DNA from 4 places in the Embleya sp. L77 genome. Region 1 is predicted to be linked to each of the others. Evidence: riboswitches for the same ligand, from Rfam matches in the RefSeq annotation. Region 1 holds a riboswitch; each other region holds the start of a gene.
What was found. A riboswitch is a leader RNA that binds a small molecule or an ion and turns the genes downstream of it on or off. The one in region 1 is predicted to bind cobalamin.
Positions count from the first base shown of each region.

Region 1 (7,160 bases):
TGAACGCGCACTGGACGGCGGCGGCGCTGGGCGAGGCGTTCGCCGAACTCCGCGCGGCGAGCGATCCGAACTCCTCGGGCGCGGGCGGGGCCGCCGAGGGCCGCGCGGCCCCGGAAGCCCCGGCGGGCCCGGAGGGACGGGGCTCCTCGCCGCCGGCGTGAGCCGGCCCGGGTCGGCGACCCCGCGCGACGGCGCGCCGTCCACCGATGCCCGATGCGCGATGCCTGGAGCCCGGGTTCTCGCGTTCCCGGGCGAGTCGGGTCCGTTTCGACTACCTATATCCGAGTCGATACGTCAATCGACCGAGTGGCATCACCCGGTTGGTGGTTACTTCACGCCCCCTCGCGCGGTTGGATCGGCATGAAGATCCTGCGGGCCCCGTTCGGGCCGTGGCCCACCGAGACGATCGAGACCCCCGTCTACGAGGCGTTGGTCGCGGAGTGGCGCGACTCGGGCCGGGAGGTGCCGCGACCGGTGGACCGACCGCACGACCGCCCGGCCCGACACGCCCGCCCGCCGCACTCGGGGCCTCGGACCGGCCGTCCCTGAGCCCGCGCACCGCCCGCGCCCGCGACGCACCGCCCGACCGCCTCCGCCGCCCGCCGAGCGCGGCGCGGCGACCCGTTCTCGGGTCACCCCGGCCGCCGCCCTCGCGCGGATTCGGCAGGTCCCACGACACCGCGCCGCCCGGCGTGTCGCGCGACCGCTCGACGCGGTGCACGCGAGTACCGTCGTGCCGGGTATCCGGCGGGGATACGGCCCCGCACCGCCCGCCGGGCACCGCGCACCCGGCGCCCGGGGGCCGCACCGCCGGGGGCGTGCCCGCCGGCGGTGATCCGTGGTACGCCGAGAACCGCGACACGACACAACACCTGGGGGTGCAACGACCACCCGGCCACTACATATATGCTCTGCGACGCAGCTGGTTCGCCGTTCCTTCAGTGGAAGGGCGACGCGAGAGGGAATCCGGTGTGAAGCCGGAACTGCCCCGCAGCGGTGAGCGGGAACGAACGTCGTCATGGAGCGCCGAACGCCGAGAGGCATTCGGGAAGCGACGACCACTAGGTACTCCGCGGCCCGCCGAGCACGCCGTGCCCGGTGGTGCCCCGGCATGCCCGCGAGTCCGAATACCTGCCGGCTGCCCGTGCCTTCGGGCGCGGGGTCACCTGTACGTACGAGCTCGCGAGGAGAGAGCACGTGACCGTTGTGGACAGCGTGGGCGCGACCCGGATGCGGATCGACGAAAGCCCCGAGGACCAACTGGCAACCCTGGTGCGCACCCAGGCGCGCGATCTGCCGGAGGTCGATCCGGATCGGGTCGTCCGCCGGGTCGTCGCGGGCCTGAACGAGGGCGCGGACAAGGGCGCCGCCGCGGACCTGGCGGTGCGTACCGCCGCCGAGCTGATCGCCGAGGAGCCCGCCTATTCGCGGCTCGCCGCGCGGCTGCTCGCCGGCCGGATCGCGGACGAGGCCCTGGCGGCCGGCGTCACCTCGTTCAGCGCCGGCATCGCGCTCGGTCGCCGGGAGGGCATCATCGGCGCGGAGACCGCGGCGTTCGTCGCGAAGCACGCCGCCGAGCTGGACGCCGCCGTGGACGTCGAAGGCGACCGTCGCTTCGAGTACTTCGGCCTGCGCACCGTGTACGACCGCTACCTGCTGCGCCACCCGGTCTCGCGCAAGGTGGTCGAGACGCCGCAGCACTTCCTGCTGCGTGTGGCGTGCGGCCTGGCCCAGGAGCCCGGCGAGGCGATCGGTTTCTACCGGCTGATGTCCTCGCTCGCCTACCTGCCCAGCTCGCCGACGCTGTTCAACTCCGGCACGGTGCACACCCAGATGTCCTCGTGCTACCTGCTCGACTCGCCCAAGGACGAGCTGGAGTCGATCTACGACATGTACGGGCGGATCGCCCGGCTGTCGAAGTTCGCCGGCGGCATCGGCGTGGCGTGGTCGCGGGTGCGTTCGCGCGGCTCGCTGATCCGCGGCACCAACGGGCACTCCAACGGCATCGTGCCGTGGCTCAAGACGCTCGACTCGTCGGTGGCCGCGGTCAACCAGGGCGGCCGGCGCAAGGGCGCGGCCTGCGTGTACCTGGAGACGTGGCACCCGGACATCCTGGAGTTCCTCGAACTGCGCGAGAACACCGGTGAGGACGCGCGCCGCGCGCACAACCTCAACCTGGCCAACTGGGTGCCGGACCTGTTCATGCGCCGGGTCGAGGAGGACGGCGTCTGGTCGCTGTTCGACCCGAACGAGCTGCCCGAACTGCCCGATCTGTGGGGCGCCGAGTTCGACCGGGTCTACGAAGCCGCCGAGCGGGACGGCCGGTTCGTCCGGCAGATGCCCGCGCGCGACCTGTACGCCCGGATGATGCGCACGCTCGCGCAGACCGGCAACGGCTGGATGACCTTCAAGGACGCGGCCAACCGCACCTGCAACCAGGCCGCGGAGCCGGGCAACGTGGTGCACCTGTCCAACCTGTGCACCGAGATCCTGGAGGTCACCAGCGACGGCGAGACGGCCGTGTGCAACCTCGGCTCGGTCAACCTCGGCGCGCACGTGGTCGCCGGCGAGGGCATGGACTGGGACAAGCTGCGCGCGACGGTCCGCACCGCGGTGGTCTTCCTGGACCGGGTCATCGACATCAACTACTACCCGACCGACCAGGCCGCCGCGTCCAACCCGCGCTGGCGCCCGGTGGGCCTGGGTCTGATGGGCCTGCAGGACGTGTTCTTCACCCTCGGCATGCCGTTCGACTCGGTCGAGGCACGCGAGCTGTCCACGCTGATCTCCGAGGAGATCTACCTCACCGCGTTGGAGACCTCCTCGGCGCTCGCCGAGGTGCACGGCCCGCACCCGGCCTACGCCGAGACGCACGCCGCGCGCGGTCGGCTCCAGCCGGACCTGTGGGAGGGCGTCCACCCGACCCAAACCAAGCGTTGGGATGCGCTGCGCGACCGGGTCGCCGAACACGGCCTGCGCAACTCGCTGCTCGTGGCGATCGCACCGACCGCGACCATCGCCTCGATCGCGGGCGCCTACGAGTGCATCGAGCCGCAGGTGTCGAACCTGTTCAAGCGCGAGACGTTGTCCGGCGAGTTCCTCCAGATCAACGCCTACCTGGTGCGCGAGCTCAAGGCCCGCGGCCTGTGGACCCCCGAGGTCCGCGACCGGATCAAGCGCGCCGAGGGCTCGGTCCAGGGCATCGCCGAACTCCCCGAGGACGTGCGCGAGTTGTACCGCACCGCGTGGGAGCTGCCGCAGCGCGCGCTGATCGACCTGGCGGCGGCCCGCTCGCCGTACATCGACCAGTCGCAGTCGCTGAACCTGTTCATGGCCGACCCGACCATCGGCAAGCTGTCCTCGATGTACCGCTACGCGTGGTCCACCGGTCTCAAGACCACGTACTACCTGCGCTCGCGCCCCGCGACGCGGATCCAGCAGGCGACGGTGCCGGCGCAGGCCTCGGCCGCGCCGGTCGAGGAGATCTCCGACCTGGAGGTCATCGCCTGCTCGCTGGAGAACCCCGAAGCCTGTGAGGCGTGCACGTGAGCCTGCTCGATCCCGGAATGAACCTCACGCTGCGCCCGATGCGGTATCCGGACTTCTACGAGAAGTACCGCGCGGCGATCCGCAATACGTGGACGGTCGAAGAGGTCGACCTGCACAGCGACCTGGCCGACCTGGACAAGCTCAGCCCGGCGGAGCGGCACCTCGTGCAGCGCCTGGTCGCGTTCTTCGCGACCGGTGACACGATCGTGGCGAACAACCTGGTACTGAACCTGTACCGGCACATCAACTCACCCGAGGGCCGGTTGTATCTGTCGCGGCAACTCTTCGAAGAGGCCGTCCATGTGCAGTTCTACCTGACCCTGCTCGACACCTACATGCCCGACCACGAGGAGCGCGAGCAGGCGTTCGCCGCGGTCGAGCACATCCCGTCGATCCGGCGCAAGGCGGAGTTCTGCTTCCGCTGGATCGACTCGGCGATGGGCCTGGACCGGCTCGAATCGCGGGAGGACCGGCGGCAGTTCCTGCTCAACCTGATCTGCTTCGCGGCGTGTATCGAGGGCCTGTTCTTCTACGGCGCCTTCGCGTACGTGTACTTCCTGCGCTCGCGCGGCCTGCTCAACGGGCTCGCCTCGGGGACCAACTGGGTCTTCCGCGACGAGTCGGCGCACATGGACTTCGCGTTCGCCGTGGTGGAGACGGTGCGGGCCGAGGAGCCCGACCTGTTCGACGACGAACTCGCCGAGGACGTCCGGCGCATGCTGGCCGAGGCGGTCGAGGCGGAGACGGCGTTCGCCGAGGACCTGCTCCAGGGCGGCGTGTCCGGGATGACGGTCACGGACATGCGCTCCTACCTGGAGCACGTGGCCGACCGGCGGCTGGCCCAGCTCGGCATGGCCCCGGTCTACGGCTCGGCGAACCCGTTCGGGTTCATGGAGCTTCAGGACGTACAGGAACTCTCGAACTTCTTCGAGCGGCGGGTCTCCGCCTACCAGGTCGCGGTCACCGGCTCGGTGTCCTTCGACGAGGACTTCTGAGCCCGAGGCGTCGTGCTCGACGAAGCCGCCGTGCCGTCCCCTTATCGGGACGGCACGGCGGTTTCGCGTTCTCCCGCCGTGCGGCCGACGCGCCGGCGGTAGGGGGAAGGGGCTGGGCTCACGAGCGTTCGGCCGCCCGACGGCGCAATGCCGTGGCCGTGGCCTCGTCGGCGGGGAGGAATGCCTCCAGGTGCAGTTCGGCGAGGGTGACATCGGTGGCCGTGGCGAAGGACGTCAGCGTGGTCAGCAGGCGCAGTTCGCCCGGGCCCTCGGGGTCGCGCAGGCGGAGCGGGACCGCGAAACCCAGGTGGTCGGGCCCCAGTTCGGCGTCCGGGACGTAGCCGCGCAGCTCCTCGATGAAGGCGTCCAGCAGCGGGTCCGGGCTGCGCAGCGCCTGGGCGCGCATGTTCTCCAGTACGTGGTGGCCCCACGCGTTCAGGTTCCGCACCCGCGGTGCCATGCCCTCGGGATGCAGCATCAGCCGCAGCATGTTCATCGGGGCGCGGAGCAGGTCCGCGGACGCTCCTTCGGTCAGCACGTCGATCGCCGCGTTCGCCGCGACGATCTGCCCGTACGGGCGCAGCACCATCGCCGGGTAGGGCAGGTGGCCTTCGAGCACCGCACGCAGCGCGTCGTGGACCGGGCGCAACATCGGCGCATCCAGGTCCGATTCGGGGAAGACCGGTGCGTATCCGGCGGTGTGCAGCAGCGCGTTGCGCTCGCGCAGGGACAGGCCGAGCGACTCGGCCAGTCGGATGATCATGGTTCGGCCGGGGCGCGATCGGCCGCTTTCGATGAAGCTGAGATGCCGTTGGGAGGTCTCCGCGCGGGCGGCGAGTTCGAGTTGGCTCAGTCGCCGGGCGGTGCGCCAGCGCCGCAACTCGGCGGGGAAGTCCGGGCCGGGGGGCCGGGTCGTCGTGCTCATGAGGCAGTTCTAGGCAGCCGAGGGTATCTCCGGCAATTCCCTCGGGGGAATTGTTCGGCTCCGGAGCCGGTCACATGATCGTTGCCACGGCCCGCCGAACGGGGCGGGCCGATCGGTCGAGGGAGGAAACCCGATGAAGAGCTACCACCTGCGGCCCGGCGCCGGCATCGAGGGCATCACGATCCGCGAGCACGAGCAGCCGGAGCCGGGCCCCGGTCGGGTGCTGGTCCGGGTCCGGGCGACCTCGCTCAGCCTGCGCGAACTGCTGGTCCTGGACGGCGATTACCCGCTGCCGGTGCTGCCCGACACAATCCCGGGCTGCGCCGGGGCCGGCGAGGTGGTCGCGATCGGCGCGGGCGTCACCCGGGTCCGGCTCGGCGACCGGGTGGCCGCGACCGTGTTCCCGGACTGGATCGACGGGCCGTTCGCACTCGACTACGCCGCGCAGTTGGGCAGTTCGCGGGACGGGATGCTGACCGAGTTCGCGGTGGTCGGCGAGCAGGCGCTCGTACCCATCCCCGAGCACCTGTCCTTCGAGGAGGCCGCCGCCTTCCCGCTGACCGCGGTGACGGCGTGGAACGCGCTGACCGGGAGTCGGCCGCTGCTGCCCGGCGAGACCGTGCTGACACTCGGCACCGGCGCCGTATCGCTGTTCGCGGTGCAGTTCGCCAAGGTGTTCGGCGCGCGGGTGATCGCCACCACGTCGAACCCGGACAAGGCGGCGCGGCTGCGTGCGCTGGGTGCGGACGAGGTGGTCGACTACCGCGAGCATCCGCGCTGGGGCGAGCAGGTGCGGCGGGTGACCGGCGGACGCGGTGTCGACCGGGTCGTCGACGTCGCGGGCAACCTGACCCAGTCGCTCGCGGCGACCGCGCTCGGCGGCGAGATCGCCTTCGTCGGACACTGGCTGGGCGCGGACGCCCCCGACGCATCACCCTCCGCGTCGGCCCTGTTCAACGCGGGCGCCGTGCTGCGTCCGCTCGCGGTGGGCAGCCGCGCGCAGTTCGAGGCGATGAACCGCGCCGTGGAGGCTGCGCAGCTGCGCCCGTCGATCCACCGCGAGTTCTCCTTCGACGAGGTCCCGGAGGCGCTGCGCTACTACCGCAAGGGCGGCTTCGTGGGCAATGTCGTGATCGGCCACCGCTGAGCATGTGCAGCCCGGCGGCGGGGGGCTGCACAGGGGCGCGGCTCCGTCCCCGAAGCACGTACCGCCCGGGGCAGGGCAGCGCTTGGGGGCACGGCGCCGCCCGGGAGGAGGCCCGGCCGGGAGGGAGGGGCCGGCCGGGGCAGGGCACCGCTTGGGGGCACGGCACCGCCCGGGAGGGGCCGACCGCCCGCGTGGGGCCCGGCCGGGAGGGGGCCCGGCCGGGCAGACCGCCGCCCCTCCGCCTGCGCCGGGACGGCCGGGTGCTCACCGCTCCCGCAGTGCGGCCCGGCCCACTCGGCGCAGGTGCGCCGCGCGGCCTCGTCGGCCGCCCTCGGCGCGCTCCAGTGACAGCTCGGCCCGGCGGCCCCGGAGCGTGAGCGTCATCAGGTGGTTGCCGAACCACGGGCCACCCAGCTTCGTCCACTCGACCGGCAGCGGGGCCAGCCGCGCATGCCGGGCCAGCACGTGTCCCAGTCGGGTCGCGATGCGGCCCCAACCGAAGCGGAAACCGATCCGAATCGCCGGCGGCACCGAGTTGTGCACC
Region 1 covers NZ_CM145709.1:6,605,878-6,613,037, reverse strand. The annotation lists gene mug (G/U mismatch-specific DNA glycosylase) at 1-161, shown strand, start outside; gene ACZOOI_RS28100 (hypothetical protein) at 361-549, shown strand; cobalamin riboswitch at 907-1,153, shown strand; gene ACZOOI_RS28095 (ribonucleoside-diphosphate reductase subunit alpha) at 1,231-3,549, shown strand; gene ACZOOI_RS28090 (ribonucleotide-diphosphate reductase subunit beta) at 3,567-4,544, shown strand; gene ACZOOI_RS28085 (helix-turn-helix domain-containing protein) at 4,663-5,469, opposite strand; gene ACZOOI_RS28080 (zinc-dependent alcohol dehydrogenase family protein) at 5,603-6,616, shown strand; gene ACZOOI_RS28075 (alkaline phosphatase D family protein) at 6,881-7,160, opposite strand, start outside.

Region 2 (7,160 bases), 2.0 Mb from region 1:
GTTGTCGCGATCCCGCCGCCATCCGCCCGGCCCCACCTGCGGTTTGACAAGTTTCGGAAGGTGTCCGCAAGATGGCGCCCATGCCTGACGACGACACCGACGGTCTGCCCGCCGAAGGCCGCCGCGCCCGGATGGCCGCGACGATCGCGGATCGAGGCTTCGCCAAGGTCACCGACCTGGCCGAGGCGTTCGGCATCTCGCGCGTGACGGTCCGGGCCGACCTGGAGGTGTTGGAGCGCCAGGGCCGGCTGCGCCGGGTCCGCGGCGGCGCCATGTTCACCGGCCGCGATCCCCGGGTCGAGCCGTCCTTCGAGGAGGCGCTGACCTCGGCATCACCCGCGAAGACGCTGATCGGGCAGGCCGCCGCGGCGCTGGTGTCGCCGGCCGAGAGCGTGGTCCTGGACGTGGGTACGACCACCACGTTCGTGGCCCGGGCCCTGGTGGACCGCGACGACCTGCGCGACCTCGTGGTGTTCACCAACGGGCTGACCATCGCCCTGGAGCTGGAGCGGGCCATCCCCCGGTTCTCGGTCGTGGTCACCGGCGGCACCCTGCGGCCGTTGCAGCACTCCCTGATCAATCCGCTCGGCGACCACATCCTGGAGCGCATCCACGCCGACACGGTCTTCCTCGGCTGCAACGGCGTGCACCCCACGGGCGGCATCACCAACGTGAACCTGCCCGAGGCCGAGGCCAAGCGGGCGATGTTGCGGGCGGCCGGGCGTCGGGTCGTGGTCGCCGACGGGTCGAAACTGGGCCGGGTCGAACTCGCCGAGGTGTGCCCGCTGGCGGACATCGACCTGCTGATCACCAGCGGACCGGCCGACCCGGACACGCTCGACGCGCTGCGCGACGTGGGGCTGGAGATCCTGGTCGCCGAGTAGCGGCCGAAGCAACGGGCGGCGCCGCGGGCTCCGGGCGACTCGGTCGGCCGACCTCACCCGGGCCGACCTCGCGCGGATCGGCCCGACCCGAACCGCCTCGACCGCCGACCCGCGTCGGGCCGATCCGCGCCCGGCTGACCCGTGCTTGCGGCGACCCGCGCAGCCCCCTCGCTCGGCCGCCGAATCGACCATGGTTAGGCTGCCCTTGCGAACGGTTCACCCGGCTTCGACCGATTCCGGGTGTCGCAAGAGGGAATCCGGTGCGAATCCGGAACTGCCCCGCAGCGGTAAGTGGGAACGAAAGTCGCCATCACGCACTGGGCCCGGTGATACGGGATCCGGGAAGCGGCGACCGGTAGGAAATCCGGCCACACCCGTGGCGATCGGAACCCGCCCACGAGTCCGAAGACCTGCCGTCGCCCGCGTTCGCCTCGCGCACGCGGACTTCCGGGACCTCGCGGGCGGGTCCGTCGGACGACGGCGCCGCACGGTGTCCGGCGCCGCGCTCCCTCCCGAGTTCCCCGACGAGGACTCGCAAGGGAGAGCTTCGACGATGCCGACACGAATGTTGACACGGACCCCGAAACCGGGGCGGATACCGACACCGAAACCGGGGCGGACACCTGGGCGGATACGGACACCGATACGTGGGCGGATGCCGACGCCGATGGCCCGCACCCGCCCGTGGGCCGCCGCAGTCGCCGCACTCGCGCTGTTCGCGACCGCATGCGGCGGTGCGGTGCAGGACAAGAAGCCGAGCACGCCCGCGCCCGTCGCCTACAAGCCGTACACCGACGCGGACAACTGCGGCGTCACCACGACCTACGACCGGCCGCCGCAACGCGCCGCCACGCTGACCTCCAACGCCACCGAGCTGATGCTCGAACTGGGCCTGGCCGACCGGATGGTGGGCACCGCGTACCTCAAGGGCCGCACCATCGGCGACAGGTACAAGGACGCGTACGCGCGCATCCCGGTGCTCGCCGACGCGCAGCCCTCACTGGAGAAACTGCTCGAAGCCACACCCGACTTCGTCTACTCGGGCTACCCCGACGGCTTCTCGGAGTCGTCCGGCCACACCCGCGCCCGGCTCGGCGAAGTGAACGTCAGGACCCACCTCAACCCCGAGGGCTGCGCCAAGGCGCCGGTCACCTTCGACCGGCTCTACGACGAACTCCGCTCCATCGGCGGCATCTTCGGCGTCCCCGAGCGTGCCGAACGCTCGGTCGCCGAACTGCGCCGACGGCTCGACGCGGTCACCGCGCGGCTCGCGGGCACGACGCCGGTCAAGGTGTTCGTGTACAACTCGGGCGCCGACGCCGCGCAGACCACGGGCGGCAACTCGATGCTCGACGAGATCATCACCCGCGCCGGCGGCACCAACGTGTTCGCCGATCTGAACGAGCGCTGGACCAAGGTCTCCTGGGAGCAGGTCGCCGAACGCAAGCCGGACGTGGTGCTGATCTACGACTACGTGACGCCGTCGGTGGACGCCAAGATCACCACGCTCAGGGCCGTTCCCGTACTCGCCGACGTACCCGCACTGCGCGCGAACGCCTTTCCGGTGATCTCGCTGTCCGTCGCCCAGCCCGGACCGCGCTCCGTGGACGCGGTCGAGGAACTCGCGAAGCAGCTGCACCCCGACCGGTCATGACGATCGATCAGGACCCGACGACGGTACGGGTCGCCATCCTGCGCGGCGGCGGCCCGCCGGCGGTGCCGGACCCGCGCCGCCCGGTCCACGTGCCGGGCGGCCGGGTACGGCTCCCGCTGGTGGTCGGCGCCCTGCTCGTGGCGCTGTTCGCGGCGGCGACGGCCGGGCTGCTGGTGGGATCGGTGCCCGTGCCGTGGTCGGAGACGTGGCGCATCCTCGCGCACCGGATCGGCGGCGACGCGTGGGTGCAACCGTCCTGGAGCCGTGCCCACGACCTGATCATCGCCGACACCCGACTGCCCAGGGTGTTGCTCGCGGCGGTCGTCGGCGCGACGCTGGCCGTGGTGGGCATGGTGATCCAGGCGATCGTGCGCAACCCGCTGGCCGGGCCGGACGTGCTCGGCGTCTCCGCCGGCGCGGCCGGCGGCGCGGTCCTGGTGATGCGCTGGGGCGTGGCGTCGGTCGGCGGCCTGTCGCTCGGCGCGCTCACCCTCAACGCGGCCGCGTTCGCCGGCGGCCTGCTCACCCTGCTCGTGGTGTTCTCGGTGGCCCGCTCCGGCGGCCGGGTCACCGCGGTACGGCTGGTCCTGGCCGGGGTCGCGGTCAGCGCCGTGTTGTCCTCGCTGACCAGCCTGCTCGTGCTCACCTCACCGGATCCGCAACTCGCCGCCCAGGTGCTGTTCTGGACGCTGGGCGGCTTCGGCTCGGCCCGCTGGACGCTGCTGCTCGTACCGGCCCTCGCGCTCGCGATCGGCCTGGTCGTACTGCTCCTCCAGGCGCGCAACCTCAACCTGCTCCTGGCCGGCGAGGAGAGCGCCGCCGCGCTCGGCCTGGACGTCCAGCGGTTCCGACAGGGGATGTTCCTGCTCGCCGCGGTGCTCACCGGGGTCGTGGTCGCGGTCAGCGGGGTGATCGGCTTCGTCGGCCTGATGTTGCCGCACGTGGTCCGGCTGCTGGTCGGCGCCGACCATCGGCGGGCGCTGCCGGTGGCCGCGCTGCTCGGCGCGGTGTTCGCGATCTGCGCGGACCTGGTGGCGCGTACGGTGCTCGCCCCGCAGGAGTTGCCGGTGGGCATCGTGACCTCGCTGGTGGGCGGCCCGTTCTTCGTCTGGCTGCTGCGCCGGGACGCGCGCCGGGAAGCGGGCGCGCGATGAGCGGACCCGCAGCGCGCCTGGTCCTGGACGAGGTCACCTTCGCCATCGGCGACCGAACTCTGGTGGACGCGGTGTCGCTGACCGTGCGGCCCGGCGAGGTGGTCGGCCTGCTCGGTCCCAACGGCAGTGGCAAATCGACCCTGTTGCGCAGCGTGTACCGGGTGAACCGACCGACCTCGGGCCGGGTGCTCCTGGACGACGCGGACGTGTGGACCCATTCGGCGCGCTGGGCCGCGCGGCGGATCGGCACGGTGCTCCAGGACATGCCGACCGACTTCCCGCTGACCGTGCGGGACGTGGTCGCGATGGGCCGCTCGGCACACAAGGGCCTGCTCGATCCGGACGACGCGGCCGACCGGGCGATCGTGACGGCCGCGGTCGAGCTGCTCGAACTCGCCGACCTGACCGAGCGGCCGTTCGCGCTGCTCTCCGGCGGTGAGCGGCAACGGGCGCTGGTGGCACGGGCGTTGGTGCAGCAGCCGGGCCTGCTGGTGATGGACGAGCCGACCAACCACCTCGACATCCACCACCAGCTCGGGTTGTTGCGGTTGGTCCGCCGACTGGGCGTGAGTGTGCTGGTGGCACTGCACGACCTCAACCTGGCGGCGATGTTCTGCGACCGGATCTGCCTGCTGGCCGACGGCCGGCAGGTGGCGAGCGGCACACCGGCGGAGGTCCTGACGGCGCCGACGATCGAGCGGGTGTACCGCATCGACACGGAGATCCGGACGCACCCGCGGACGGGGACGCCGTTGGTGGTGGTGCTGTAGGGACGGGCGCGCATCGAGCGGGTGCGCCGGGTACGCATCGGCGCTGCTTCGGCACCGCTCCGGTGGGCCGACGCGGACGTGCGGAAAGTGAGTACTTGTACGGATGCCCGCGTCGGACCCGCCGCCTAGCGTGACCCGCATGACCTACCCGCCTCCCACCTCGGGCAGCAACGGCGACGGCTTCGCCCGTGCGGCGGCGTTCGTCGTCGGCCTGTTCGCGTTCGTCGTGGTCGCCGTGACCGACCTGTTCGTCCTGATCGGCTTCGGCGGCGCCACCGAATCCTGCGCCAACCAGGCGTGCCGCGACTGGTACGAAACCCGACTGCCCTGGGTCTTCGGCCTGTTCGCGATCAGCTTCGTGACCGCCCTGATCGCGCTGGTGCGGCCCTCCCGCCGACCCGGCGGCCGCCGCGCCACGATCACCCTCCCCTTGGTCCTCGCCGCCATCGCCCTCCAGGCCACCGCGTTCGCCCTGAGCCAGAACGGCCCGGCGGCCTGACGCGGGCTATCCGGCGGCCAGCAGCGGTCGGACCTCCCGGGCCGTGCGGCGCATCGCGGGCAGCAGTTCGGCCGCGGACAGCCGAGCGGGCTGGGTGTGGCACAGGAGATCGGTGGCGTGGGGGTAGCCGGGGTCGGCCAGCAGGGAACGGGCCACGGATTCCGGGGTACCGGTGTACATGTTGCCGATTGCCAGGTAGTCGGCCGGCGTGAAATCGACCGGGAAGCGGCCGGCGGCGTGGGCCTGGGTGATCCACGGGAGCAGGTGCTCGGCCAGGGCGTCCGGCGGGCCGGGGTGGACCGGGCGGGACAGGGCCACCCTGCCCGGGGTGTGGCGGGCCAGGTGTTCCGCCGCCTCGCGGTCGCCCGGCAGCGGGCCGGCGGGGCCACTGGAGCGGCGGCCGGAGAGAATGCCGAGGTCGCGGTCGACCGCCCAGGCGATGCCGTCCGGGCTGCCGGTGCCGAGCCATATCCGGTCGCGCAGCGTGGGTGCGGGTGGGACCAGGTCGGCGCCGGTCAACAGGTCGAGCACGCTGTCCACGGTCTCCCGGAGGCGGGCGTGGCGGCTCTCGTGCGCGATGCCGAACCGTTCGGATGTGGCCGGGTCGGAGCCCGCGCCCAGGCCCAGTTCGAGCCGGCCGCCGCTGAGCGTGTCCAGTACGGCGGCGTCCTCGGCGAGGCGGATCGGGTGCTCGGTCGGGCCCACCACGACCGCCGTGCCCAGGCGGATCCGGGTGGTGCGTTCGGCGATCGCGGCGAGCAGTACGAACGGTGACGGCGACAACGCGCCCTGTGCACCCAGGTGGTGCTGTGCGACCCAGAACGAGTCGTAGCCGAACTCCTCGGCGGCCACCGCGAGTTCGATGGTCTCCCGGTAGACCGTACGGGCGCCGCCGGCGCCGGCCACATGGGTGAGGAAGCCGAGCCGCACGCGTGTCGTCCCTCCGGGCCGGGAGAAGTCCCGGGGGAATTCGCGGGATCGTCCGTTTCCTGCCGATCCTAGAACCCACCCTCGGACCGGCCCGCGCGGGGCCGGACACACGGCCCCGGACACACGTCCCCGGTCGCGCAGCGCCGGATACGCAGGTCCGGACGCGCAGCCCCGGCCACGCGGCGCCGAATGCGCCCTCTCCCGGTCCGCGTACCGTTGGCGCCATGAGCAATCTCGATACCCGACCGACCCTGACCACGTGCGGAGGCCGAGCCGATGTGCCCGGCCAACCCGTCCGCGAGTTGCTGAAGTCGCGCGATGTACAGCTGGGCGAGAGCACCATGGTCCGCCGGTTGTTGCCGAGCCTGGGTCGACGGATGATCGGCGCGTGGTGCTTCGTGGACCACTACGGGCCGGACGACATCGCGGACGAGCCCGGCATGCAGGTGCCGCCGCATCCGCACCTGGGACTCCAGACGGTGAGTTGGCTGCGCGAGGGCAGCGTGCTCCACCGGGACAGCCTGGGCAGCCTCGCCACCGTGCGGCCGGGCGAACTGGGGCTGATGACCTCGGGCCGGGCGATCTCGCACTCCGAGGAGTCGCCGCGCGAGCACGCCCGGTTGTTGCACGGCGCGCAGTTGTGGGTCGCGCTGCCGGACGCGCACCGGCACGTGGACCCGCACTTCGAGCACCACGCCGAACTGCCCTTGGTCACCGGCGGTGGACTGACCGCGACGGTGATCATGGGCACGCTGGACGGGTCCACCTCGCCGGGCACCGCCTACAGCCCACTCGTCGGCGCGGATCTGACCCTGGCGCCGGGCACCGATGTCCGGCCGCCGCTGGAGCCGGACTTCGAGTACGCGGTGATGTCGATGTCGGGCGAGGCCGAGGTGGACGGCGTGCCGCTCACCCCCGGCGGGTTGCTGTATCTGGGCTGCGGGCGGACCTCGCTGTCGATCCGGTCGGCGAACGGGGCCGATCTGATGCTGCTCGGCGGCGAGCCGTTCGCCGAGGAGATCGTGATGTGGTGGAACTTCGTCGCGCGCACCGGCGAGGAGATCACCGCCGCGCGCACGGCGTGGGCGGATGCGTCCGACTTCGGCACGGTGACCGGCTACGACGGGCCTCGGATGGACGCGCCGGCCTTGCCGTCCGTACCCCTGCGGGCCCGGGGCCGGGTGCGCTGAGTCGAGGGCGGGGCGGCGCCGGGCGCACCGAGCCGAAGCGGAGGCCGAGGCCGGGGTCGGCCCTCGATCGCGAGATCGC
Region 2 covers NZ_CM145709.1:4,585,182-4,592,341, reverse strand. The annotation lists gene ACZOOI_RS19725 (DeoR/GlpR family DNA-binding transcription regulator) at 81-884, shown strand; cobalamin riboswitch at 1,079-1,316, shown strand; gene ACZOOI_RS19720 (ABC transporter substrate-binding protein) at 1,552-2,538, shown strand; gene ACZOOI_RS19715 (FecCD family ABC transporter permease) at 2,535-3,692, shown strand; gene ACZOOI_RS19710 (ABC transporter ATP-binding protein) at 3,689-4,462, shown strand; gene ACZOOI_RS19705 (hypothetical protein) at 4,602-4,961, shown strand; gene ACZOOI_RS19700 (LLM class flavin-dependent oxidoreductase) at 4,968-5,891, opposite strand; gene ACZOOI_RS19695 (pirin family protein) at 6,116-7,081, shown strand.
Region 2: another riboswitch for cobalamin. It lies ahead of ACZOOI_RS19720 (ABC transporter substrate-binding protein); the one in region 1 lies ahead of ACZOOI_RS28095 (ribonucleoside-diphosphate reductase subunit alpha).

Region 3 (7,160 bases), on a different replicon from region 1:
AGCCGGGTCGGTAGTCGTGGTTGGCGGGACTGGCCGGTACCGGTCCCGGCACCGGGCAGTTCGTGGTCAGCGCCCAACACTGTCCGGAGGCGGCCGAGGCGACGTCGAACAACGCCTGGTGGGACAGGCCGAGGTGCTCGCCCAGCACGAACGCCTCGCTCACCGCGATCATCGTGGCGCCCAGGATCATGTTGTTGCAGATCTTCGCGGCCTGTCCGGCCCCGGGCGGACCGCAGTGCACGACGCGGCGCCCCATCGCGGTCAGCACCGGCTCGATCGCGGCGAAGTCCGCGTCGTCGGCGCCGACCATGAAGGTGAGCGTGCCGGCGACCGCGCCGACCACTCCGCCGGACACCGGCGCGTCCAGGGCGCGGCGCCCGGACGCGCGTACCGCCTCGTGCGCGGCGTGTGCGTCGGCGACGTCGATCGTCGAGCAGTCGACGAACACCGCGCCGGCGGGTGCGGCGGCCAGGAGGCCCTCCGGGCCCCGGTAGCAGTCCAGGACGTGTGCCCCGCCGGGCAACATGGTGATCACCACGTCCGCACCGGCGACGGCCTGCGCGGGCGACCCGGCGATCCGCACACCGCCGTCCCGGGCCTGCTCCAGGGCCTGTGGGGCCAGGTCGAATCCGGTGACGACGTGTCCGGCCGCGACCAGGTTGGCGGCCATCGGGCCGCCCATGTTGCCCAGCCCGACGAAGGCGATGGTGTCGGTCATCGGCCGGCCTCCGAGGTCGCGGACGCGAGTTGCAGGCTCGACGCACCCTCGGCCGGCGCCCGGAAGAAGCGGGCGACGTCCTCGGGCCGCACGGCCTCCAGCGTCGCGGGCGACCAGCGTGGCGCACGGTCCTTGTCGATCACCTGGGCGCGGATGCCCTCGACCAGGTCGGGCGCGCTCAGCGCCGCGCTCGACACCCGGTATTCCTGCTCCAACACGGCCTCCAGGGAGCCGAGTTCGCGAGCCCGGCGCAGGCTCGCCAGGGTCACCTTGAGCGCGGTGGGCGACTTGGCGCGGATCTGCTCGGCGGCCTGCTTCGCCGCCGGTTCCCCGCTGTCCTGGAGGCGATCGAGAATCTCCTCGACGGTGTCGCACGCGTAGCAGGAGTCGATCCAGGAGCGGCGCTCGGCGAGTTCGCCGGCCGGAGCCGGCTCGGTGAACCGCGCGACGACCTCCGCCGGGTCGCGCGTGGCCAGCGCCCCGATCACCGCGTCGAGCCGATGCGAGGGCACGAAGTGGTCGGCCAGGCCGCAGGCGATGGCGTCGCCGGCGCCGATCGCGGAGCTGGTCAGTGCCAGGTGCGTGCCCGACTCGCCCGGAGCCCGGGCGAGCAGGTGGGTGCCGCCGACGTCGGGAACGAACCCGATTCCGGTCTCCGGCATGGCGACCGTCGAGCGCTCGGTGACGATGCGCAGCGCGCCGTGCGCGGAGATGCCGACCCCGCCGCCCATCACGATGCCGTCCATGACGGCGATGTACGTCTTGGGGTAGCGGGCGATGCGGGCGTTGAGCCGGTACTCGTCGCGCCAGAAGTCCAGGCTCGCGGTGCCGCCGGCGACGGCGTCGGCGTGGATGGCACGGATGTCGCCGCCCGCACACAGGCCGCGCTCGCCCGCGCCGGTGATCACCACCAGCCGTACGCCGTCGTCGTGTTCCCACGCGGTGAGCGCGGCGTCGATCCGCCGAACCATGTCGTGGGTGAGCGCGTTGAGCGCCCTGGGCCGGTTCAGCACGATCCGGCCCATGGCCGCCTGCCGGTGGGTCTGTACCGGGTCCTGCTCGGTGGTGGGGGTCATCGGGCCGCTCCGATCAGTCCGCGCGCGACGATCACGCGCATGATCTCGTTGGTTCCTTCGAGAATGCGGTGCACCCGCAGGTCGCGCACGATCTTCTCGATGCCGTAGTCGGCGAGATAGCCGTACCCGCCGTGCAGTTGCAACGCGCGATCGGCCACCGAGAAGGCGGTGTCGGTGGCGAACCGCTTGGCCATCGCGGACAGTTGCGCCGCCCTGGGATCACCCTCGTCGAGCGAGGAGGCCGCGTGCCACACCAGCGTGCGGGCCGCTTCGAGTTCCGTTGCCATGTCCGCGAGTTGGAAGCGCAGGGCCTGCGCGTCGATGAGCCGCGAGCCGAACGCCGCACGGTCGGTGAGATGGCGCACGGAGGCGTCCAGTGCGGCCTGCGCGCCGCCCAGCGAGCATGCGGCGATGCCGATCCGGCCGCCGTCGAGGGCGCCCATCGCGATCCTGAACCCGTCGCCCTCGGCGCCGAGTCGGTGCGTCGCGGGCACCCGCACGCCGTCCAGGACCACCTGGCGGGTGGGCTGCGCGTGCCAGCCCATCTTGCGCTCGTTCGGCCCGAAGGACAGCCCGGCGCTGTCGTCCTCCACGACGAACGCGGAGATCCCGTCGGCGCCGTCCGCTCCGGTGCGCGCCATCACCACGTACACCGCGGAGGATCCGGCGCCGGAGATGAACTGCTTGACGCCGTGTAGGAGATAGTCGTCGCCGTCGCGGGTCGCGCGGGTGGTCAGCGCGGCGGCGTCCGAGCCGGCTCCCGGCTCGGTCAGGCAGTAGCTGGCCAGATCGTGCATCGAGCACAGACCCGGGAGCCAGCGTGCGCGCTGCGCCGGCGTGCCGTGCCGGTCGATCATCGAGGCGACCATGTTGTGGATGGAGTAGTAGGCGGCGATGGTCGGGCAACCACCGGCCAGCGCCTCGTAGATCAGTGCGGAGTCGAGTCGATTCAGCCCCGAACCGCCCCGATCCTCGCCGACGGTGATGCCGCCGAGGCCGAGATCGGCGCCCTTGCGCAGGACGTCGACGGGGAAGTGGCCGGTGCGGTCCCATTCGATCGCGTGCGGGGAGAGGTGTTCGCGGGCGAAGTCCCGGGTGGTCTCGACGATCGCGAGCTGGTCGTCGGTGAGTGCGGTCATCGGGTCAGTCCATCGTGGGGATGTCGAAGTTCGCGCTCTCGCGCGCGGTGGACGGCCAGCGCGACGTGATGGTCTTGGTCCGGGTGTAGAAGCGGATCGAGTCGGGACCGTGCTGGTTCAGGTCGCCGAATCCGGATCGCTTCCAGCCGCCGAAGGTGTGGTAGGCCACCGGCACCGGGATGGGCACGTTGACGCCGACCATGCCGGTGTTCACCCGGCGGCCGAAGTCGCGGGCGGTGTCGCCGTCCCGGGTGAAGATCGCCACGCCGTTGCCGTACTCGTGCTCGCTGGCCAGGCGCAGCGCGTCCTCGTAGGAGGCCGCGCGGACCACGGACAACACCGGGCCGAAGATCTCCTCCCGATACACCCGCATCGAGGGCGTCACGTGGTCGAACAGCGACGCGCCGACGAAGTAGCCGTCCTCGTGGCCGGGGACGTGCACGTCGCGGCCGTCGACGAGCAGCTCGGCGCCTTCGGCGACGCCGATGTCCAGGTAGCCGTGCACCCGTTCGAGTGCGTCCCGGCCGACCAGCGGGCCGAAGTCGGCGTCCGGGTCGTGGGAGGGGCCCACCCGCAGGGTGGCGATGCGCGCGACGAGCTTGTCCACCAGCGCGTCGGCGGTCTCGGCGCCGACGGGAACCGCCACCGAGATGGCCATGCAGCGCTCGCCGGCGGAGCCGTATCCGGCGCCGATCAGCGCCTCGACGACCTGGTCGAGGTCCGCGTCCGGCATCACGATCAGGTGGTTCTTGGCGCCGCCGAAGCACTGGGCGCGCTTGCCGTTCGCGGTGGCCGAGGTGTACACGTACTCGGCGATCGCGGTCGAGCCGACGAAGCCCAGGGCCTGCACGCGCGGGTCCTCCAGGAGCGTGTCCACGCTCTCCTTGCCGCCGTGGACCACGTTCAGCACGCCGGGCGGCAGTCCGGCCTCGAGGAAGAGTTCGGCCAGGCGCAGCGGCACCGAGGGGTCGCGCTCCGAGGGCTTGAGCACGAACGCGTTGCCGCATGCGATGGCCGGGGCGATCTTCCACAGCGGGATCATCGCGGGGAAGTTGAACGGGGTGATGCCGGCGACCACGCCGAGCGGCTGGCGCAGCGAGTGCACGTCGATGCCGGTGCCCGCGTTGTCGGTGAACTCGCCCTTGAGCAGGTGCGGAATACCGATGGCGAACTCCACGACCTCCAGGCCGCGTTGCAGGTCGCCGTGGGCGTCGGCGATGGTCTTGCCGTGCTCGGCCGACAACAGTCGGGCCAGCGACTCGCGTTCGGGTTCGATCAGTTGCAGGAAGCGGGCCAGGACCCGGGCGCGCCGCTGCGGGTTCCAGTCGGCCCAGGCGGGCTGGGCCCGCTCGGCGTCGTCGATCGCGGCCAGGGTGTCGGCGCGATCCGCGAGCGGAACGCGTGCCTGTACCCGCCCGGTGTTGGGGTCGTACACGTCGCCGAACGCGCCGGATGCGCCGAGGACGTGCTTGCCGCCGATGAAGTGGGAAAGCTCGCGGATCATGAACGACCTGTCTCTCGTCAGGTGCGATCCGGAGGCGGGGCATGGCCCGACCACGCAACGTCGGCGCGGGTGCGCGTGGTTGCCCGGGCGGGTCGACGTCGAAGTGGTCAGGAGAACCTGGGGAGTTCGACGTTCGCAGGATCATCCGGGGCGGGTGCGCAGGCCGGTGTCATGCGTGTTTGCTCCATCCTCGTGGACAACACGGATATACCCGCGGCCGGTATCCTGACTTCCGGATCTACGCACGATGCCCGCCTTCCCGGCCTTCGCCAGTGGCTTGGTGCTGCGGCAGCGCACTCCCCGGTCACAGTGGCGGGACCATGTCGGATTCGCACCGACTTCCCTGCACCGCGGACCTTGTTGTTGAAGACGATATAGTCGGACGTCCTAGTAAGTCCAGCCGGCCCGGTCCCGGTGACCGCGGCCGGCCGGGTGCCTCAGGGGACGGGCGGTGGCTTCCGGGCGTCGGGAAGGTTGGGTCCTGCGGGCGTCCCGGCGTTGTGCCGGCGTTCGGCGACGAGTCCGGTGACGAATTCCGTGGTGACCCGAATCCACACCGTTTCCGCGTCGTCGCCGTCGATTTCGGGGAGCAGGCGATCCAGGTGCGCCACGGCGGAGGCATCGCGGACCCGGGAGGCGTGGCCCGTCACCGTACTCGTCCAGCCGGTTTGTGCGGTGCGGTCGATGCGGTCGGCCTGGAACGCGACCACGGCGTCGAGTGCGGCCTTCGCGAGGGGCGAGTCGGTCGGAGCCCGAAACACCACGCACTCCCGGTCGAGGGCGAACGCCACCAGGTGCACGGCCGGAAGGGCGCCCTCGCTCACCACGACGCGGCCCAACCCCGCGCCCGCCATCAGGGCCAACGCCTCCTGGCGCCCGAGGGGGCGTTTCATCACGGCGTGTTCGCTCATGTCTCAACCCTCGAATCCCGCGCGGGCGCCGACACGGGGTCGAACGGCTCGTGCCGGTCGATTCCCGCATGTCGCGCCGGGCCCGACGCCCCGCGCGCTCGACCGCGCGTCCGCTCTCCCGGACCCTGACCTCAGCCTTCCGCGCGCCCGACGCCCACACCAGGGCCGACCGGCCCGGTCCCGCGGGCCCAACGGCCGGTTGCCGCCGGGACCGGGCCGACCTCGTGGGACGGGAACCTTGCGAACGCACGGAGGCGACGGCGAGTTCGCCCCGGGCGAGCCAGGAACGACGGGGCGCTGCGCGACCGGACGCAGCCCGGGGCAACCCGGCGCAGCGCGGACGCGGGCCTGAGCCCGGCCGCTTCCCCGGGCGATGGGTACGGCGGCCGGGCCGATCATGGGTGCGCACGGAGCGACGTCGATCGGGTTCGACCCCGTGGCTACGAGAGCCTGCCCGCTGCGCCGGCCCGCACGCCCGACTCTGCTCCTCGTTCGCAACGTCGGGCAGAGCCGTTCGGCCCGGTCGGTTTCGGCGAAGGTCCCTTCGTGTGCGCGCGACCGGGAGGGGACACCCCCGAGACGGAAACGGATGGGCGCACGAACGGTGCCTTGGCCACCGACGGAACCGGGCTCGGATCAGCGTTTGACATCGGCAAGTTGCTGCACGTGCGTTGCATGTGGTCGAGGGGTCTCCTACGCTCCAATCGGCTGCATGGGGACGTCGAACACAGGAGCGCGCGGCGGACCGCCGACCGGCTCGCCGTGAGGTCCGAGGGCGTACGTTCCCACGAGGACGCGCCCCGCTCGTGCCTCCGCACTCCGTCCGCGGCGTGCGTCGCGGGCCGAGTGGTCGGGCACGGATGCACACGCGACACCGGGCATCGGTGCGTCGTCGTCGGGTGTGGCCGCCCACGATGTGATCCGCGGGACGGGAGCAGGTGTGGGGCGGAAGCGAATCACCGCGGTTGCCCACCCTGCCGCGCCGCCGGCCCGATCCCGCCCGCCCATCCGGCCGCCGTGCGGCGACCGGACGCCTGCCAGGAATCCGAGGCACCGATGACCGACCTCGCATCGCTGCACGCCCACTACGCCGCGACCCCCGACGGCCGCCCCAGCCGCTACCAGGCATGGGAAGTCGGCCGCGCCGTGGGCGACTCGATCACCCCGGCCACCTGCGACCCCGAGTACCGGACCTGGATGGTCGCCCATCTGGCACGCCTGCTGGACCGAGGACGCCCCGACTCCGCGCTGCTGAGCCTGGGCTGCGGCAATGCGATGGTCGAGGCCGAGCTGGTGCGCGCGGGCCACCGGGTGCTCGCCGTGGACGCCCTGCCCGAGGCCGTCGACCTCGCCCACCGCAAAGGCGTGGACGCCGTCTGCGCGGACGTCCTGGTCTGGACGCCGCCGACCCGCGCCTGGACCGTCGTCTACGCCGACGGCCTGGCCGGCGACCTGCACCGGTACACCCGGGGTCTGGGCCCGGCCCTGGAACGCTTCCACACCTGGTCGCAGCCCGGCATCGGCAGCCTGGTCCTGTCCGACGACCCGCTGCACGTCGATCCCGACGTCCGGACCGACCCGGACGTTCCCGGCTTCTCCTGGCTGTGCGCCCTCGCCCTGGCCGACGAAGCCGAAGAGGCCGGCTTCCGGGACGCGACGACCGCGACGATCACCTACCGAGGCCCCCTGCCCGGCCCCCGCGACCGCGCGGTCGTCACGGCCCTCCACTGAGACGCGCCGGGAGTGGGCAGTGCGGGCCGGCCCGGTGCGGAGGAGCAGGCATTCCGGGTCGGCGCGCTCGTGGTGCGCGTC
Region 3 covers NZ_CM145710.1:840,535-847,694, reverse strand. The annotation lists gene mmsB (3-hydroxyisobutyrate dehydrogenase) at 1-718, opposite strand, end outside; gene ACZOOI_RS33740 (enoyl-CoA hydratase/isomerase family protein) at 715-1,794, opposite strand; gene ACZOOI_RS33735 (acyl-CoA dehydrogenase family protein) at 1,791-2,933, opposite strand; gene ACZOOI_RS33730 (CoA-acylating methylmalonate-semialdehyde dehydrogenase) at 2,938-4,437, opposite strand; cobalamin riboswitch at 4,636-4,805, opposite strand; gene ACZOOI_RS33725 (pyridoxamine 5'-phosphate oxidase family protein) at 4,875-5,348, opposite strand; gene ACZOOI_RS33720 (class I SAM-dependent methyltransferase) at 6,405-7,079, shown strand.
Region 3: another riboswitch for cobalamin. It lies ahead of ACZOOI_RS33730 (CoA-acylating methylmalonate-semialdehyde dehydrogenase); the one in region 1 lies ahead of ACZOOI_RS28095 (ribonucleoside-diphosphate reductase subunit alpha).

Region 4 (7,160 bases), 5.9 Mb from region 1:
GTCTGCGGGTCGGCGGCCGAGGTGAGCGGGATCAGGCTCGCGGACAGGGAACGTGCGGCGTCCACGTCGGCGTCCCGGGCGAGCAGTGCGATGGCGTGCTTGCGAACGTGTGGATCGCGGTGCCGGATCAGGTGGTGCACGCGGTCCTTGACGTGTGCCGACGGTACCCGGCCCAGGAGTTCGAGCAGCACGACCAGTTCGGCGTCGGTGACTCCGGCGCGCCCCAGGACATCGAGCGTCAGATCCACGACGAGCGCGTCCCGCGCCGCCTCCGCGGACGTCGCGTCGAGCAGGCAGGCCGGGCGCAACGCGCGCCGTCGGTACAGGCGTTCGCCGAGTGCGCCGATCGATCGCCGGACGCCGTCCGGCACAACCGGTTCGGCGACCTCCTCGCCGCGGTTGGCCACGAGCTCGCTCACCCCGCGCAGCAGCAGGTCCGCGAGCACGGGAACGGTGCGCGCATCGCCGTGGTCGGCGAGTCGGCACAGCGCGTCGTCCGGTCGAAGCACATCCAAGTCCGCGGTGAGCGCCGGGAGTTCGTCCGCGTCGGGAATGCCGAGGTCCGCCGCGACCCGTTCGGGCAGCTCGCGACGATTGAGCCGACCGCGCAACTCCCGGCGCGCGGCCGGGTCGTCGGTGAGGAGCCACAACACCTCCAGCGCGAGGTCCGCCACCGCGCGCAGATACGGCGCGACCACGCGGTCGGGGTCGGTGACGCCCAATGCCTCGCGCAGCGCCGCGACCGTGGCCGGCCCGCCGATCGCCTCCAACGCGCGCAGCGCCGCCCGGGGTGCGCGGGGCAGGGTGGCGAGGACGACGCCCTCCGCGTCCGTGTACCGCAGTTCGCGCAGGACGGACAGGATCGGCTCGGGTCGCGCCGAGCCCGCGAGTCGCGCGGTGAGCACCTCACCGACCGGCAGGTCGGGCGCGCCCTGGGCGGCCAGCGCGTACAGCAGTTCGGCGCAGCGTGGCCAGTGCGGGTCGTCGTCGGGAACCGCCGTCAGAGCCCGCAACACCTCGTGCCGCACGGTGAACAACACGATCGCGAAGTCCGCGGTGGACACGCGGTAGTCGGCGAGTGCCATCTCGATCACGGCCGGCACGTCGTCGGCTCGGACGAAGTGACCGCGTCGATGCATCGCCCGCAGACACGCGGCGAACGGCGCGGCGAACAGCAGCGGGTCCGTGCCCGCAAGCGCCGACAGTGCGGCCGTATCGCCGCGTTCGGCGAACTCCCCGACCAGTTCCAGGGCGCGCCGCCGCGAGTTCCCCGGCAATCCCGGATCCGCCGCGATCTCGCGCAGCAGCCCGGCCAGGCCGAACCGGGCCGCCGTCTCCACGGCCTCGGGATACTCCGACACCACCCGTCGCAACGCCGGTTCCAGGCCCGCCGGCGCGTCCCCGTGGGCCCACGGTTCGGCCAATTCGGCCAGCGCCCCCGCGACCACCCGCGCCCCGCCGGCCGGATCCAGCAGCTCGACCAACCGGCCGCGCGCCTGCTCGGGAACCAGCAGCGCGCCGTACACCGCCGCACGCAGCACCCGCAGCGCCGCCTCGCGCAGCACGGGATCGGGCCGGGCGATCAGACCGCGCAGGTAGCCGTCGAGGTCGGCCGGCGCGTCGGCGTCGATCAGGCGCACCGCCTGGTACAGCTCCTCGCCGAGCGGTTCGGCCCGCACGGTCGGCTCGGGTCGGCCGATGATCTCGGCGCGCAGCCAGGCGATCCGCACCCTGGCCGGCCACGCCGCCGACCGCCATTCCGGCGCCGGAACGCGCAGTCGCGCGCACGCCTCGGCCAGTACCGCCGCCGTCTCGGCCGACCCGGGCGACACCCCGGACAGCAGGCTCGCCGACTCCGCGACCAGGCTTTCGCTCGCCGACTCCGCGAGCAGGCCCTGATCGGGTCGCCCCGCGCGCTCACGGAGCAGCACGACGCCGAGGTGGCGCAGCGCCGGGTCCGGATGCCCGATCAACTGCCGCAGCACCGCGACCGGGCAGGGCATCCCGTCGAAGTAGGCGGAGAGCCAGCCGACGTCGCCGCGGCGCACGGCCTGCGTCACGGCGTCCGGCACGACGGCGCGGTCGGAAGTGGTCATCGCTCGATCCTAGGCAGGCCGCCGAATCGGTACGAGCGAGTATCCGCGCCGGGCGGCGCCGCGCGGACTCAGCGCCGGGTGTGGCGCTGCGCGGGCTCGCGGCCGCCGGGCCCACATCGGCCGGGGCTCACCTCTGCCTCGGCTCACGTCCGCCGTGGCTCACGTCCGCCGTGGCGCGGCTCTCGGCAGCTCGCGTGCCTGCCCTGACGCATCCCTCGACAGCCCCGCGCCCGCGCGACTGCGCCGGGAGCCGCTCTCGTCCCGGGTCACCGAGTCACTGCCGCGCCGAGTCGGCCGCAGCACCCCGCAACCGCGGACGCCGACGGGCCGGAGCCGCCGCATCGGCGACTCCGACCCGTCCACGCGCTCACCGCTGCGTCGTCACGCGCGGCGGCGCCGGTCCCGCGGTGGTTCGGGTCGGCGCAAGGTCCGGGTCAACACGCGCCCAGGTCCTGCCACACGCCCCATTGACCGGTCGTACCCGGCTCCTCGCCCTGGGTCCACCACTTCGCCTTCCACGAATGACCCTTGTGCGACACGGAGTTGTTCGCGACGTAGATCGCGGCGCGGTCCCACGCCGTCGTGCTGCACGTGCTCGGCGGGACGGTGGTCGGCGGGGTCGTCGTCGGCGGGGTCGTGGTGGGCGGCGTGGCGCCCGCGAACCGCACGGAGAACTTGGTGAAGTCGTAGGCGCCCTGCGGCACGCTGCTGCACACGCCCGAGGTCTTGCCGTTGTTGTCCGGAGGCGTGCACTGCCGGTCCCGGTTGACCGACCAGTTCGTGAAGCGCGCCATGTGGTGGCTGACCGCGTAGTCGTACACGGTCTGGAAATCGGCCTGGTGGAAGTACTCGCCGGTGTCGCTGCGTCCGTTCATCTGCGAAACGCCCTCGTGGGCATAGGCGGTGGCGGTGTCCCAGCCGAACGTGTCGCGCAGGATGGTGTTGAAGTTGGTCAGCGCCGAGGTCTGCGCGGCGGCGCCGTTGAACCCGCCGTCGAACGGCATGATCGAGAAGTTGTCCGGGACGAAGCCCTGCGCCTTGGCCTCGTTCAACATCTGCTTGCCGAACCAGCCGGTGCCGTCGGCGGTGGCGGCCGTGGTCACCGAGAGGTAGATGCCCGGGTTGCGCTGCTGGATGATCTTTGCGGCGCCGATCTCGTTGTGGATGGCCGCGGCGTTCTCGTACTCGGGCTCCTCCAGGTCGAAGTCCAGCGCCTTGAGCGAGTACTTGTCGATCACCTGCTGGTACGCGGCTGCGGTCGCCTCGGGGGTGCCGCAGGTCTGGCCGAGCTTGGTGCCGCCGTAGCCGCCGGCGGACGCCGAGACGTCACCGCCCTTGGCTCGAATCGCGGCGATCACACCGGCCACCGCGGTATCCGTCGAGGTCGGCTTGGTGCCGTCCCAAGTCGGCGTACAACCTCCGCCGTTGGGAGCCAGGATGAAGGCGAGCTGGAACGCCTTCAGGCCGGTGGCGTCCATCACCGCGCCGGCGTCCGGCGGGTCGTTGTCGAGCGGCATCAGGTATGGGGCGGCGGCGTACCAGTTGCTGCCGATGCCGGTGGCCGCCGGGGACGCGGCGGGACCGGCGGCGGTGGCACCACCGGTGAATGCGAACAGCGAGATCAATCCGGCCGACGCGGCGGCGGCGGCCAGGACGGGGACGTAGCGACGTGCCACGGGGGACTCCCTCGATGGACTTGGTATAGACCAATGGCCAAAGGGTGGCCTTCCGCTTCCGGCCCGTCAATACATTGGACTGGACCAATTTTCCCGATGTTCCGCGTCGGTGTCGGCCGCCCGGCCGGTCCGGCGCCCGATGTTCGTCCGGGCGTTGCCCGGGTGGGGCGGCCTTTTCGTCGGGTCGTCTTCGCGGCCGGGCAGGCTTCGGGGATGAGCCCTCGTCAGGAGTCCAACCCCTGCCGGGCCTTGCGGTTCGGTGTGAATTCGTACAGGTCCAACACCCCCGGGGCGTCCGCGATCCCCGGGCCGCCCGCCGCCGCCCACGCCGCTATCTCACCGGTCGTGTCCGGGTCGTTGACCGTCCCGAACCAGGTCGGCCGGCCGCCCGCCGCACGGCCCGTCGGCGAGGGTTGCACCACGATCACGTTGCCGCGTTCGCACGGGCCCAGACAGTCGCTGAGCCGGACCGCGACCCGAGTGCCGGTCAGGGCCGCGCCCAGCGCGGCCGGTTGGCCCGCGTGATCCGTACCCGCGATCTTGGCGGTGCCGCAACAGCAGCCCCGGCACACGGTGATCGTGCAGGCGGCCGAACCGGCGGGCGGCGCGGGCTGCTTCGACTGCTTCGACTGCGCCGCGCGATCACGACGAGCGGCACGTTGCGAGCGGTCCGAGCGGGTCATGGGAACTCTCCTTCGCGAGTTCGATCCGGGTCCCGACCGAGACGACGCGGCGGAGCCGGCCACGAACACGCGACCCACCCTCCCACCGGGCTCCGGTCGGGCCGCGCACGGTCGGGCCGCGCACGGGCGAAGGCAGGTCTTCGGACTCGTGGGCACGTCGGCCCGTCCGGGCACCGACACCTACCGGCCGTCGCTTCCCGGACGCCGTGCTCGGCGTCCAGTGCGTGTTGACGGCTCTCGTTCCCACTCACCGCTGCGGGGCAGTTCCGGACTCGCACCGGATTCCCTCTTGCGACACGCACCCCGGTCGGGGGCGTGAACCATTCGCGCAGGTCAGCTTAGGCGCCGGCGGTCCGGTCAGGGTGATGTGAGCCAGGTCACCGGGAACTTCGGCCGACTTGGTCTGGACCTTTCGTGGTCCGACGCGGTTATATTCAACCGTCTTTACTAAACCGAGCATGCAATAAGTCCGCGCCGCGCAGGCGTCGGCCAGCCGAGGGGGCGTCCGTGAGCAGCATGGCGACATTGCCGGACGAAGCGGTCTTCGGCGAGCCCAAGTACTGGCAACTGCGCACCTCGCTGCTGAAGGCGATCGAGGAGGACTTCAGCTCCGGCGACATCCTCCCCAACGAGCGCGACCTCGCCGCCCGCTTCGGCGTCGCCCGGGCCACCCTGCGGCACGCGCTGGAGCAGCTCGAACTCGAAGGCCGCCTGGTCCGCAAGCGCGGCGCCGGCACCACCGTCGCCGGACCGCGCGTGGACGTCTCGCTCAGCGCCGACGGCGAGGGCTGGCCGGGCGTGGACCTGCGCGACCGCGAGGTGATCGACTGCGCCACCGTGCCGGTGACCGACGACTTCGCGGACACCCTCAAGGGCCGCCCGTCCGCCCTGGTACACCGGCTGCGCCGCCGCCAGTTCTCCATGCGCCAGGTGGTCGGCCTGGAATGCCTGTACGTCTCCCGCGCCGTCGTGCCCTCGTTGTCCACCCGCGTCCCCGGCTTCGAGCGGGCCTCGCTGATGCTGCGTCAACTGCGCGGGCACCGCCTGGAGAGCCGGCACCGCGCGGTCGAGCTGGGCGTGGCCGAGGCCGAGGAGGCGCGCTACCTGGAGCGTCCGCCCGGTACCGCCGTGCTGATCGTGACCACGACGTACACCGCGCTCGGCCGGACCGCCGCGGTCACCGTGGCGACCTACCGCGCGGACACCTGCCGGCTGGCGTTCGCCGAGACGGGGCCGACCGCGTTGCGGCCCGCGTCCTGATTCGACGCGAAACCTGGGTACCATCCGCGCCTGAGCAGCGACGTGTACGACGGGCGCGGCGGCCCGGACGGACGTACCGCGCGCCGGCGCGATGAGAGGACAAGAGCTGTGGCACAGGCGACCGGCGGAGACTCCTCCGTGGTCCGGCGGATCAACTCCGCGGCAACCCTGCGCACGTTGCGCGCCGGCGAGGTGTTGACCGTGACCGCGTTGATGGAGGCCACCGGTCTGTCCCGCCCCACCGTCGAGCAAGTCGTCGACGGCCTGCTCGCCGAGGGTCTGGTCGTGGAGACCACCACCGCCGAGAGCGAGGACGGCAGTCGACCGCGTGGTCGTCCGGCCCGACGCTTCCGCTTCCACGCCGAGGCCGGTCACCTGCTCGGCATCGACGTCGGCGTGCACCACATCCGGGTCGTGCTCGCCGACCTCGCCGGCACGATCGTCGGCCGGGCCGCACGCACCGTGGAGGAGGATTGCGAGGCCGAGGACCGGCTCGAACGTGTGCGCGGCCTGGTCAGCGAGACCCTGCGCCGGGCCCAGGTCTCCCGGGGTTCGCTGTGGGGTGTGGGCGTGGGCACGCCCGGGATCGTGGACACCGAGGGCGTGGTCACGCTGTCCTCGGCGATGCCGGGCTGGACCGGCCTGGACCTCGGCGGCCGACTCGGCCGCTCGTTCAGCTGTCCGGTCCAGGTCGAGAACGACGCCAACCTGGCCGCGATCGGCGAACGCTGGAAGGGCGTCGCGGTCGGTTCCGACGACATCGTCTACGTGATGGCCGGCCTCAGCCCGGGCGCCGGCTCGTTCATCAACGGCCGCCTGCATCGCGGCTTCGGCGGCGCCGCCGGCGAGATCGGCGCACTGCACCTGCTGGGCCGCCAGGTCACCCCGGAGAACCTGCTGTCCACCACCGGCACGCCGTTGCCGCCACTGGACGAGGCGGCCGTCGGCGAGGTCTTCCGGCACGCGGCCGAGGGCGACCGGACCGCGACCGAGGCGGTGGACCGATTCGTCCAGCGGCTGATCCACGACGTCACCGCGCTGGTGCTGGCGCTGGACCCGGAGATCGTGGTGATCGGCGGCTGGGCGGCCGGCCTCGCGGACGCGGTCCCGCCGCTGACCACCGAGCTGCGCCGGTTGTGCCTGCGGATGCCGCGCGTCGAACTGTCCGCCCTGGGCGCCGACGGCGTGGCCCTCGGCGCGGTACGGGTGGCCCTCGACCGGGTCGAGAACCGCCTGTTCGCGGTCGAACACACGGGCTCCGCCAGGGCCTGACACGACCTTTCGCGGACCGCGGCGGTCGGGACGGACCGGCCCGGCGGCCACCGCCGCGCGGACGGGGACGCGGGGTCTCGGCCCTCGCCACGTGGTCGGGGCGCGCGTCCAGACCGCCGACACCCGCTCAGGACACGGATTCGACGGCCGGTGCCCGGTCAAGACACGGATTC
Region 4 covers NZ_CM145709.1:662,635-669,794, forward strand. The annotation lists gene ACZOOI_RS02745 (HEAT repeat domain-containing protein) at 1-2,096, opposite strand, end outside; gene ACZOOI_RS02750 (carbohydrate-binding protein) at 2,531-3,772, opposite strand; gene ACZOOI_RS02755 ((2Fe-2S) ferredoxin domain-containing protein) at 3,997-4,455, opposite strand; cobalamin riboswitch at 4,570-4,796, opposite strand; gene ACZOOI_RS02760 (GntR family transcriptional regulator) at 4,972-5,715, shown strand; gene ACZOOI_RS02765 (ROK family protein) at 5,824-6,987, shown strand.
Region 4: another riboswitch for cobalamin. It lies ahead of ACZOOI_RS02755 ((2Fe-2S) ferredoxin domain-containing protein); the one in region 1 lies ahead of ACZOOI_RS28095 (ribonucleoside-diphosphate reductase subunit alpha).